Linked DNA regions of Gemmobacter sp. 24YEA27. The protein of the gene in region 1 interacts with the protein of each later gene in a pairwise test. Links are inferred from orthologs where the notes say so. Each region holds a gene or a part of one and is shown on either strand. Other genes may lie near its edges.

The links.
Region 2: the proteins of leuS (region 1) and ligA interact in binary tests that used the Escherichia coli proteins (3 or more experiments, as listed by UniProt). The link is inferred for Gemmobacter sp. 24YEA27 from one-to-one orthologs.

What each region holds. Positions count from the first base shown.
Region 1 is NZ_JASJPW010000001.1:440,842-447,253, reverse strand. Bases 1,222-4,381 are described here. They hold leuS (leucine--tRNA ligase), read left to right. Parts: upstream 1,222-1,602; coding sequence 1,603-4,161; downstream 4,162-4,381. Other genes in these bases: lptE (LPS assembly lipoprotein LptE), read left to right, coding at 4,183-4,381; QNO18_RS02255 (GNAT family N-acetyltransferase), read left to right, coding at 1,222-1,541. Also shown: dapE (succinyl-diaminopimelate desuccinylase), read left to right, coding at 1-1,128; more of QNO18_RS02255, read left to right, coding at 1,128-1,221; more of lptE, read left to right, coding at 4,382-4,704; holA (DNA polymerase III subunit delta), read left to right, coding at 4,704-5,720; QNO18_RS02235 (DUF3576 domain-containing protein), read right to left, coding at 5,811-6,329.
Region 2 is NZ_JASJPW010000001.1:2,529,654-2,532,630, reverse strand. It holds ligA (NAD-dependent DNA ligase LigA), read left to right. Parts: upstream 1-336; coding sequence 337-2,619; downstream 2,620-2,977. Other genes in the region: recG (ATP-dependent DNA helicase RecG), read left to right, coding at 2,616-2,977; ctrA (response regulator transcription factor CtrA), read left to right, coding at 1-183. UniProt on the Escherichia coli protein: DNA ligase that catalyzes the formation of phosphodiester linkages between 5'-phosphoryl and 3'-hydroxyl groups in double-stranded DNA using NAD as a coenzyme and as the energy source for the reaction.

The DNA of each region.
Region 1 (6,412 bases):
GCTAAGCTGACCGCAGAGCTGATTCGCTGCAATTCGGTAACGCCGGCAGAGGGCGGCGCGCTCGTCTTGCTGGAGGCAGTGCTGAGCGAGGCCGGGTTCGCCTGTACGCGGGTCGATCGCGGTGGGATTTCCAATCTCTATGCCCGCTGGGGCACGCGAGGTGCGAACCGGTCATTCGGCTTCAACGGTCATACCGATGTGGTGCCGGTGGGGGATTTCGCGGCCTGGTCGCAGGACCCTTTCGGCGCGGCCGTGGTCGATGGCTGGATGTATGGGCGTGGCGCCACCGATATGAAATCCGGTGTGGCGGCCTTTGCCGCTGCTGCGGTGGATTTCGTGCGCGAGACCCCGCCCGACGGCGCGGTGATCCTCGCGATCACCGGTGATGAAGAAGATATTGCCGAACATGGAACCGTGGCGCTGCTGGACTGGATGGCAGAGCAGGGCGAGCGGATGACGCATTGCCTGGTGGGTGAGCCGACCTGCCCCGATGTCATGGGTCAGATGATGAAGATCGGCCGGCGTGGCAGCGTCACCGCCTGGTTCACCGCCGAAGGGGTGCAGGGCCATTCCGCCTATCCGCATCGCGCGAAGAACCCGATGTCGGCGCTGGTGAAGCTGATGGCGCGGCTGGAGGCGGAGCCGCTGGACGCGGGATCAGATCATTTCGACGCCTCGACCCTCGCGATCACCACGATTGATTGCGGCAATAAGGCCACCAATGTGATCCCGGCGCGCGGCACGGCTACGGTCAATATTCGCTATAATGACCTGCATTCCGGCGAAAGCATTGCGGCCTGGCTGCAGGTTCATGCGGCTGCGGTGGCTGCTGAGACCGGGGTGAAGATTACGGTGCAGGTCAAAAGTTCCGGCGACAGCTTCCTGACCGAGCCGGGCGAATTTTCCGCGATGATCCGCCGCGCGGTGCAGGCCGAGACCGGGGTTGCTCCGGAATACTCCACGAGCGGCGGCACTTCGGATGCGCGTTTCGTCAAGGATCACTGCCCGGTGGTCGAATTCGGGCTGGTTGGAAAAACCATGCACCAGGTCGATGAGCGGGTCGAAATCGCGCAGATCCACCAGCTCAAAGCGATCTACAGCCGCATTCTCAGGGAGTATTTCGCATGATCCGGGTTGCGCTTACCGATGACCTGGCCGCCTGTCAGGCGCTGCGGCGCCGCGTTTTCATCGAGGAACAGGCGGTTTCCGAGGACGATGAGGTCGACGGGCGTGATGGCGAGGCGCTGCATCTGCTGGCCACAGACGGCCAGCCGCTCGGGACCGCGCGCATCCTGATCGACGGTGCGACCGGCAAGATCGGCCGGGTCTGTGTGCTGGCCGAAGCGCGTGGTCGCGGCATTGGCCAGGCGCTGATGCGCGAGGCGGTGGCGGTTTTGCGCGCGCAGCCCGGTGTCACCCGCGCGAAGCTTGGCGCGCAGCTCCATGCGCTTGGTTTTTACGAGGCACTTGGCTTTCGGGCCTTCGGGCCGGAATACCAGGATGCGGCAATTGCCCATCGCGATATGGAGCTGATGCTGTGATCCTTTACCTCTGACGCCGGGAGGGGTAATTCCCTCTCTGTCAGATACAGAGGCTCATCCCATGTCGCGCTACGAACCCGGTCAGATCGAGAAGAAATGGCAATCCGCCTGGGATGAGGCCGGGGTTTTCACGGCGAAAATCGACCCGGCAAAGCCGAAATATTACGTGCTTGAGATGTTCCCCTATCCGTCGGGGCGCATCCATATGGGCCATGTGCGCAATTACACGATGGGCGATGTGGTCGCGCGCTATAAGTCGTCCTGCGGCTTTTCGGTGCTGCATCCGATGGGCTGGGATGCTTTCGGGATGCCTGCGGAAAACGCGGCGATGGAGCGGGGCGGCCATCCCAAAGACTGGACCTATGGCAATATCGCCGTGATGAAGGACCAGATGAAACCGCTGGGCCTGTCGATCGACTGGAGCCGCGAGTTTGCCACCTGCGACCCGGAATATTACGGCCAGCAACAGGCGATGTTCCTCGATATGCTCGAGGCCGGGCTGGTGTATCGCAAGGCCGCCGTCGTCAACTGGGACCCGGTCGATATGACCGTGCTCGCCAATGAGCAGGTCGAGAACGGGCGCGGCTGGCGCTCGGGCGCGCTGGTTGAACGCAAAGAGCTGACGCAGTGGTTCTTCAAGATCTCGGCCATGGCCGATGATCTGCTGAGCGCGCTCGACGGGCTGGAGAAATGGCCGGAGAAAGTGCGGCTGATGCAGGCGAACTGGATCGGCAAATCGCAGGGCCTGCAATTCGCGTTCGAGACGGTGAATGCGCCGGAAGGCTTTGAAAAGCTGGAAGTCTACACGACCCGCCCCGATACGCTGGGCGGCGCGAGCTTTGCCGGGATCTCGGCCGATCATCCGCTGGCAAAAGTGCTGGCCGGGAAGAACGAGGCCATCGCGGCCTTTGCCGCCGAATGCCGCAAGGGCGGCACCACCGCCGAAGAGATCGAAACCGCTGAAAAGATCGGCTTCGACACCGGCGTGCGGGTGCGCCATCCGCTGGATCCTTCCGTCGAGCTGCCGATCTGGATCGCGAATTTCATCCTGATGGATTACGGCACCGGCGCGATTTTTGGCTGCCCGGGCCATGATCAGCGCGACTTCGAATTCGCGACCAAATACAGCCTTCCGATCATCCCGGTCTTTGTCCCGGAAGGCGGAGCCGAGACGGTGCTCACGGAACCCTTCGTCCCGGCGAAATCCGAGCGCGTCACCTATATCCGCAATGTCGCCGGGGCCGGGGTCAAAACCGGTGAACAGGGTATTCTCGATGCCATCGCGCTGGCCGAAGAAAAGGGCTTTGGCGAGGGCGTGACCAAATTCCGCCTGCGCGACTGGGGCCTGTCGCGCCAGCGCTACTGGGGTTGCCCGATCCCGGTGGTCCATTGCCCGACCTGCGGCGTGGTGCCCGAGAAGAAAGAGAACCTCCCCGTCGAGCTGCCCTATGATGTAAGCTTCGACAAGCCCGGCAATCCGCTGGACCGCCACCCGACCTGGCGCGATGTCCCTTGCCCGAAATGCGGCCAGGCGGCAAAGCGCGAGACGGATACGATGGATACTTTCGTCGATTCGTCCTGGTATTTCACCCGCTTTACCGCGCCGCGCGCCACCACGCCGACTGTGGCGGCTGACGCGGAATACTGGATGAATGTCGACCAGTATATCGGCGGCATCGAACACGCGATCCTGCATCTTCTGTATTCGCGCTACTTTGCGCGGGCGATGAATGTGACCGGCCATTTGCCCGCGAAATCGCGCGAGCCGTTCGATGCGCTGTTCACGCAGGGCATGGTCACGCATGAGATCTACAAGACCACCGATGACAAGGGCCGCCCGGTCTATCACCTGCCTGAAGATGTGATCCGCCAGGACAGCGGTGTGACCCTTGCCGATGGCAGGTCGGTCGAGGTGATCCCTTCGGCCAAGATGTCGAAATCAAAGAAAAACGTTGTCGATCCGATGAATATCATCGCCTCATATGGCGCGGATACCGCGCGCTGGTTCGTGATGTCGGACAGCCCGCCCGAGCGGGATATCGAATGGACGGCCTCGGGCGCCGATGCCACCAGCAAGCACCTGACCCGCGTCTGGACGCTGTCGGACCGCGTCGCCTCGATGCCATCGGATTATGCCGGCACCGGTGACCTCGAGCTGCAAAAGGCGGTGGCGCGGGCGGTGGTCGAGGTCACGAAGTCGATCGAGGGCTTTGCCTTCAACAAGGCGATTGCCGTGCTTTACGGGCTGACCAATACGCTGGCGAAAGCCGATGCCTCGGCGCTGGTCGCGCAAGCTGCGATGCGGGTGCTGGCGCAACTGATGCAGCCGATGACGCCGCATCTGGCCGAGGAAATCTGGGCCATGCAGGGCGGCGAAGGGCTTTGTGCTCAGGCTGGCTGGCCGAAAGCCGACCCGGCGCTGCTGGTCGATGATGTGATCACGCTGCCGATCCAGATCAACGGCAAGAAACGTGCGGAAATCAGCGTGCCGAAGGATCTTGCCGCTTCCGAGGTTGAAAAGCTGGCGCTGGCCCATGAGGATGTGGTGAAATTCCTCGGTGGCAATGCGGTGAAGAAGATCATCGTGGTGCCGGGGCGCATCATCAACGTCGTCGCGTGACGGTATCAAGGGGCTGAACCTGTGGGGACTGACCGGCGGACCTTCCTGCTGATGCCGCTGGCGCTTGCCGCCTGCGGCTTTACCCCCGCCTATAAGAAGGGCGGACCGGCCGAGGCCCTGCTGGGCCAGGTGCGCGCAGCCGACCCCGATACCAAAGAGGCTTTTGCCTTTGTGCAGCGAATCGAGGAGCGTCTCGGGCGGCCCGAGCGCCATCTTTATGACCTCGACTATGCCATCACGACCAAAACGGACGGCGTCGGCGTCACCGCAGACAACCGTACCACGCGCTACAATATTTCCGGCGTCGTGACCTTCCGCATCTCGGATACGCTCAGCGGCACCGTGCTCGCAAGCGGGCGGGCGCAAAGCTTCACCGCCTTCAACGCGACCGGCTCGACCGTGGCGATGCTGGCGGCAGAGGAAGATGCGCAAAGCCGGCTGATGTCGATTCTTGCCGATCAGGTCGTGGCGCGGCTGATCGCGGAAATGGCGGCGCTGCAACGGCGCAACAGCGCACGCGCCTCCAGCCCTTCGGCCGGCTGATGCTGCTGCGCGGCGCCGAGGCCAATCGTTACATGGCAAAGCCTGACCCCAGCCGTGCGGGGCTGCTGATCTTTGGTGCCGATACGATGCGGGTCGCGCTGAAGCGCCAGGCGGCGATTCTGGCGCTGATCGGGCCCGAGGGCGAGGCCGAGATGCGGCTTGCGCGCATGTCGGGCGCGGATCTGCGCAAGGACCAGGCGGCGCTGTCGGATGCGGTCAAGGCGGTTGGTTTCTTCCCCGGGCCCCGTGTGGCCTTTGTCGAGGATGCAACCGACGGGCTGACCGCCACCTTCACCGAGGCGCTGAAGGACTGGAAGCCGGGCGATGCGGTGATCGTTGCCACGGCGGGCGACCTGAAGGGCAAATCGGCACTTAAGTCATTGTTTGAAAAGATGCCCCATGCGGTTTGCATCGGGCTTTATGACGATCCGCCAACCCGCGAAGAGATCGAAGCCGAACTGGCCAGAGCCGGGCTCGCGCAGATCCCGGCGGCGGTGATGGATGATCTGACGCAGCTTGCGCGGGCGCTGGATCCGGGTGACTTTCGGCAGACGCTTGAGAAGATCGCGCTGTATAAATGGCAGGATCCGACGCCTTTGACGCCGGATGAGGTCGCGGCACTGGCACCGGCAACGATTGACGCCGAGGTGGACGAGCTCCTGAATGCCGTGGCCGAGGGGCAAAGCCGCCAGGTCGGTATGCTGATGCTGCGGCTGGGAGGGCAGGGCGTATTGCCGGTAACCCTCTGCATCCAGGCGTTACGGTATTTCCGCACACTGCATCTTGCGGCAAGCGATCCGGGCGGCGCAGGCAATGGCTTGCAAAAGGCGCGGGTCTTCGGGCCGCGCCGGGATCGGATGCAGGGGCAGCTCAGGAAATGGGGCATGCTCAGCCTGGAACCCGCCATCGCCGATCTGGTCGAGGCGGACCTGACGCTGCGCTCGACGATGAAAGTGCCGGGGCTTGCGCTGGTCGAGCGCGTCTTTCTGCGGATCGCGGCGCGGGCGGGGCGCTGACCCCGGCGGCGCCTCGCAGCAGGACAAATTTTCCCGTGACATGAAAAAGGCGGCCGAAGTCGCCTCAGGTCGTCCCGATCCTGGCTGTGATCAGAGTTTGCTGTCCCGGACCCGGAGCTGCCGCGCCCGGGTGAGAATCGCATCCTCCACCGCGCGAACGGTCTCGGGTGCCACGGCGCCGCCGCCCTGACTTTGCAATGCGAGCTTCAGGCTGCGTGCCTCAAGTGCCGGATCCTGCACATAGATCGTGGCGCGGTAGGCACGGCCACCACCCGGCGGGCGACCATAGCCGGTGACGATCACGCCGGTAAAGGGGTCAATGCTTTCGATCGGCAGGAAATTCAGAACTTCTAGCGAGGCCTGCCAGATGTACTTGTTCACCTCGACAGTGGTGTTTGGATCTTCGCCATTGCCGAAGAGATTCCAGATCGTGCCGCCTGCGCGGTTTGATCTTTCGCGGGAATTGCCCAGTTCTGCCGCGCCCTGATTGCCGGATCTCGCCCCGGCGCGGGTCCCGTCCGCGGTTCCACCAGTATTGCCGCCGCAGGCCGCAAGGGTAACAAGCAGGCCGCCACAAAGCAGGCTGCGCGCGGATTTCGCCAGAGCCATCGGAAACTCCCGTTTAACTTAAACGGCTGTCTAGCTTAGCCACCTGTGTGGAACAAGGCTTTTTGGCCGGCATGGCCCAGGGG
Region 2 (2,977 bases), 2.1 Mb from region 1 along the record:
CTTTATGGCGGCATGGATGAGCCGGAGCTTAAGATCATTGATGTGTTTATTTGCAAATTGCGCAAGAAACTGAGCGAAGCCACCGGCGGCGAAAGCTATATCGAGACCGTCTGGGGGCGCGGATATGTGCTGCGCGATCCGGAAGGGGACCGCAGCGGCGGACGGCTCGCGGCAACGGCCTGATCGGGCACGAACCAGATTTGCCCGGGCAAGGCCGCTGTCCTGCGCTCGCGGAGTGACGGGGTTCGGCACGGCTGAGCCGGTGCCAGGCGCGTGAGGTGCTTTACCTCCTGATGGTCAGGTCCTAGGTTCGGGCCGAGCCGGGCGGAGGGGGCAATGGAAGCCAGAGCAGTCGAAGATCTCAGTGAAGCAGAGGCCCTGGCCGAGCTGAATATGCTGGCGCAACAGCTTGCCGGCGCGAATCATGCCTATCACGCTGAAGATGCTCCGGTGATCAGCGATGCGGAATATGATCAGCTGAAGCGCCGCAATGCGGCGATCGAGGCGCGCTTTCCCGCGATGAAACGGGCTGACAGCGCCAGTGATCAGATTGGCGCGGCGCCGGCGGAAGGGTTTGGCAAGGTTTCGCATCGCGTCGCAATGCTCAGTCTCGAAAATGCGTTCGATGACAGCGATGTCTCGGATTTCGACGACCGGGTGCGGTCCTTCCTCAACCATTCCGGCGGGGTGAGCTATACTGCAGAGCCGAAGATCGACGGGCTCTCGCTTTCCTTGCGCTACGAATCGGGGCGGCTGGTCCAGGCCGCGACCAGGGGCGATGGCGCAACGGGCGAGAACGTGACCGCGAATGCCCTCACGATTGCCGATATCCCGCATATGGTTTCCGGGGCCCCGGACATTATGGAGGTGCGGGGCGAGGTCTATATGTCCCATGGCGATTTCGCGGCGCTGAACAGCCGCCAGGCAGAACTGGGGGAAAAAACCTTCGCCAATCCGCGCAATGCGGCCGCTGGCAGTCTGCGCCAGCTCGATGCGCGGATCACCGCGAGCCGCCCGCTCAAATTCTTCGCCTATGCCTGGGGGGAGGTGTCGGCGCCCCTCGCCAACAGCCAGTCGGGCGCGATCCGGCGCCTCGCGGAACTGGGGTTCCAGACCAATCCCCTGACGCGGCTTTGTGCGGGGCCAGAGGACATGCTGGCGCAGTATCGCCATATCGGTGAATTGCGGGCCGGGCTTGGCTATGACATCGACGGCGTGGTCTATAAGGTTGACGATCTGGCGCTGCAGGCGCGGCTGGGGTTTCGCTCCACCACGCCCCGCTGGGCGATTGCGCATAAATTCCCGGCCGAACTCGCCTGGACCTGGCTTGAGGCCATCGACATTCAGGTCGGCCGCACCGGCGCACTCTCGCCGGTTGCACGGCTGGTGCCGGTGACGGTGGCCGGTGTGGTGGTCTCGAACGCCACGCTGCATAATGAGGATTACATCCATGGCCGCAACTCGGCCGGCGAAGAGATCCGCGGCGGCAAGGATATCCGGATCGGCGATTTCGTCCAGGTCTACCGCGCCGGTGATGTGATCCCGAAGATCGCGGATGTCGATCTTACGAAACGGCCCGAAGGCGCGATCCCCTATGCCTTCCCCGAGACCTGTCCGCAATGCGGCAGCCCGGCGATCCGTGCCCCCGAAGACTCCGTGCGTCGCTGCACTGGCGGACTGATCTGTCCCGCGCAAGGTGTCGAAAGGCTGAAACATTTTGTCAGCCGCAACGCGTTTGACATCGAGGGCCTCGGCGCGAAACAGGTTGAGCTGTTCTATCTCGATGACCTTTTGCCAGTGAAAACGCCGGCTGATATCTTTACGCTTGAGGCTCGTGACACTGCTAACCCGCTGCAAAAGCTGAAGAACCGTGATGGGTTTGGCGAGACCTCGGTCAGGAAGCTCTGGGCCGCGATCGACGAACGCCGGACGATCGGATTTGAACGCTTGCTCTTCGCGCTTGGCATCCGTGATGTCGGTGAGGTGGCGGCGCGCGATCTGGCGCGGCACTACCAGTCCTGGACCACCCTGGCATCGGCCATCGACATCGCCCATCCGGCCGCTTTGCGCCAGATCGCGGCGGATGAGGCTGAGGCGGAAGAGCGTATCGCCGCCCGTGACGCGGGGCGGCGGGCGCAGCCGGCAAAGGCCCGTGCGGTGATCTGGGATCAGGATCCGCTGGACCCGGCGACGCTTGTCGCCTGGCAGGAGCTTTTGTCGATCGACGGGATCGGCGCGGTTCTGGCGGTCTCGCTGGTGACCGCGCTGGCGCCTGGCGGGCATGAGCGCCAGGCGGTCGATGATCTCGTGGCTCAGCTTAAAGAGATCACGCCGCCTGCGAAACGGGCGACTCAAAGCCCGGTGGCGGGCCTGACCGTCGTTTTTACAGGCTCGCTTGAGAAAATGACCCGGGCCGAGGCTAAGGCCCGCGCAGAATCGCTCGGGGCGAAGGTTGCCGGCTCGGTTTCAGCCAAAACCGATCTTCTGGTGGCCGGGCCCGGCGCCGGCTCCAAGCTGAAGGAAGCGGCAAAGCTAAACATCCGCACGCTCGACGAGGATGGCTGGCTCGTGTTGATCGGTGATCTGGCGGCTGGTCAGCCAGGAGATACCGGCGCATGAGCCGTCCTGAGGCGCTCTTTCCGCTTTTCGCGAATCTGGAGACGCTGGACGGCGTCGGTGCGAAAAGCGCGAAGGCGTTTGAGGGGCTGGCGGTCAGCCGCCCGAAGGATCTTTTGTACCTGCTGCCTTACAGCGGCATCGACCGCAGTCTGCGCGCCGGCATTCGCGACTATGTTTTGCCCACAACTGTGACCATCGCGGTCGAGGTGCTGCGCCATCAACCGGGGCGCACCCGTTCGGCGCCGACAGTGGTGCAGTGCCGCGACGATGAGGGCGCTGCGCTGGAACTGGTCTTCTTCCACGCGCGTGGCGACTATTTGCAGCGCATCCTGCCGGAGGGCGCGCGCCGTGTGATTTC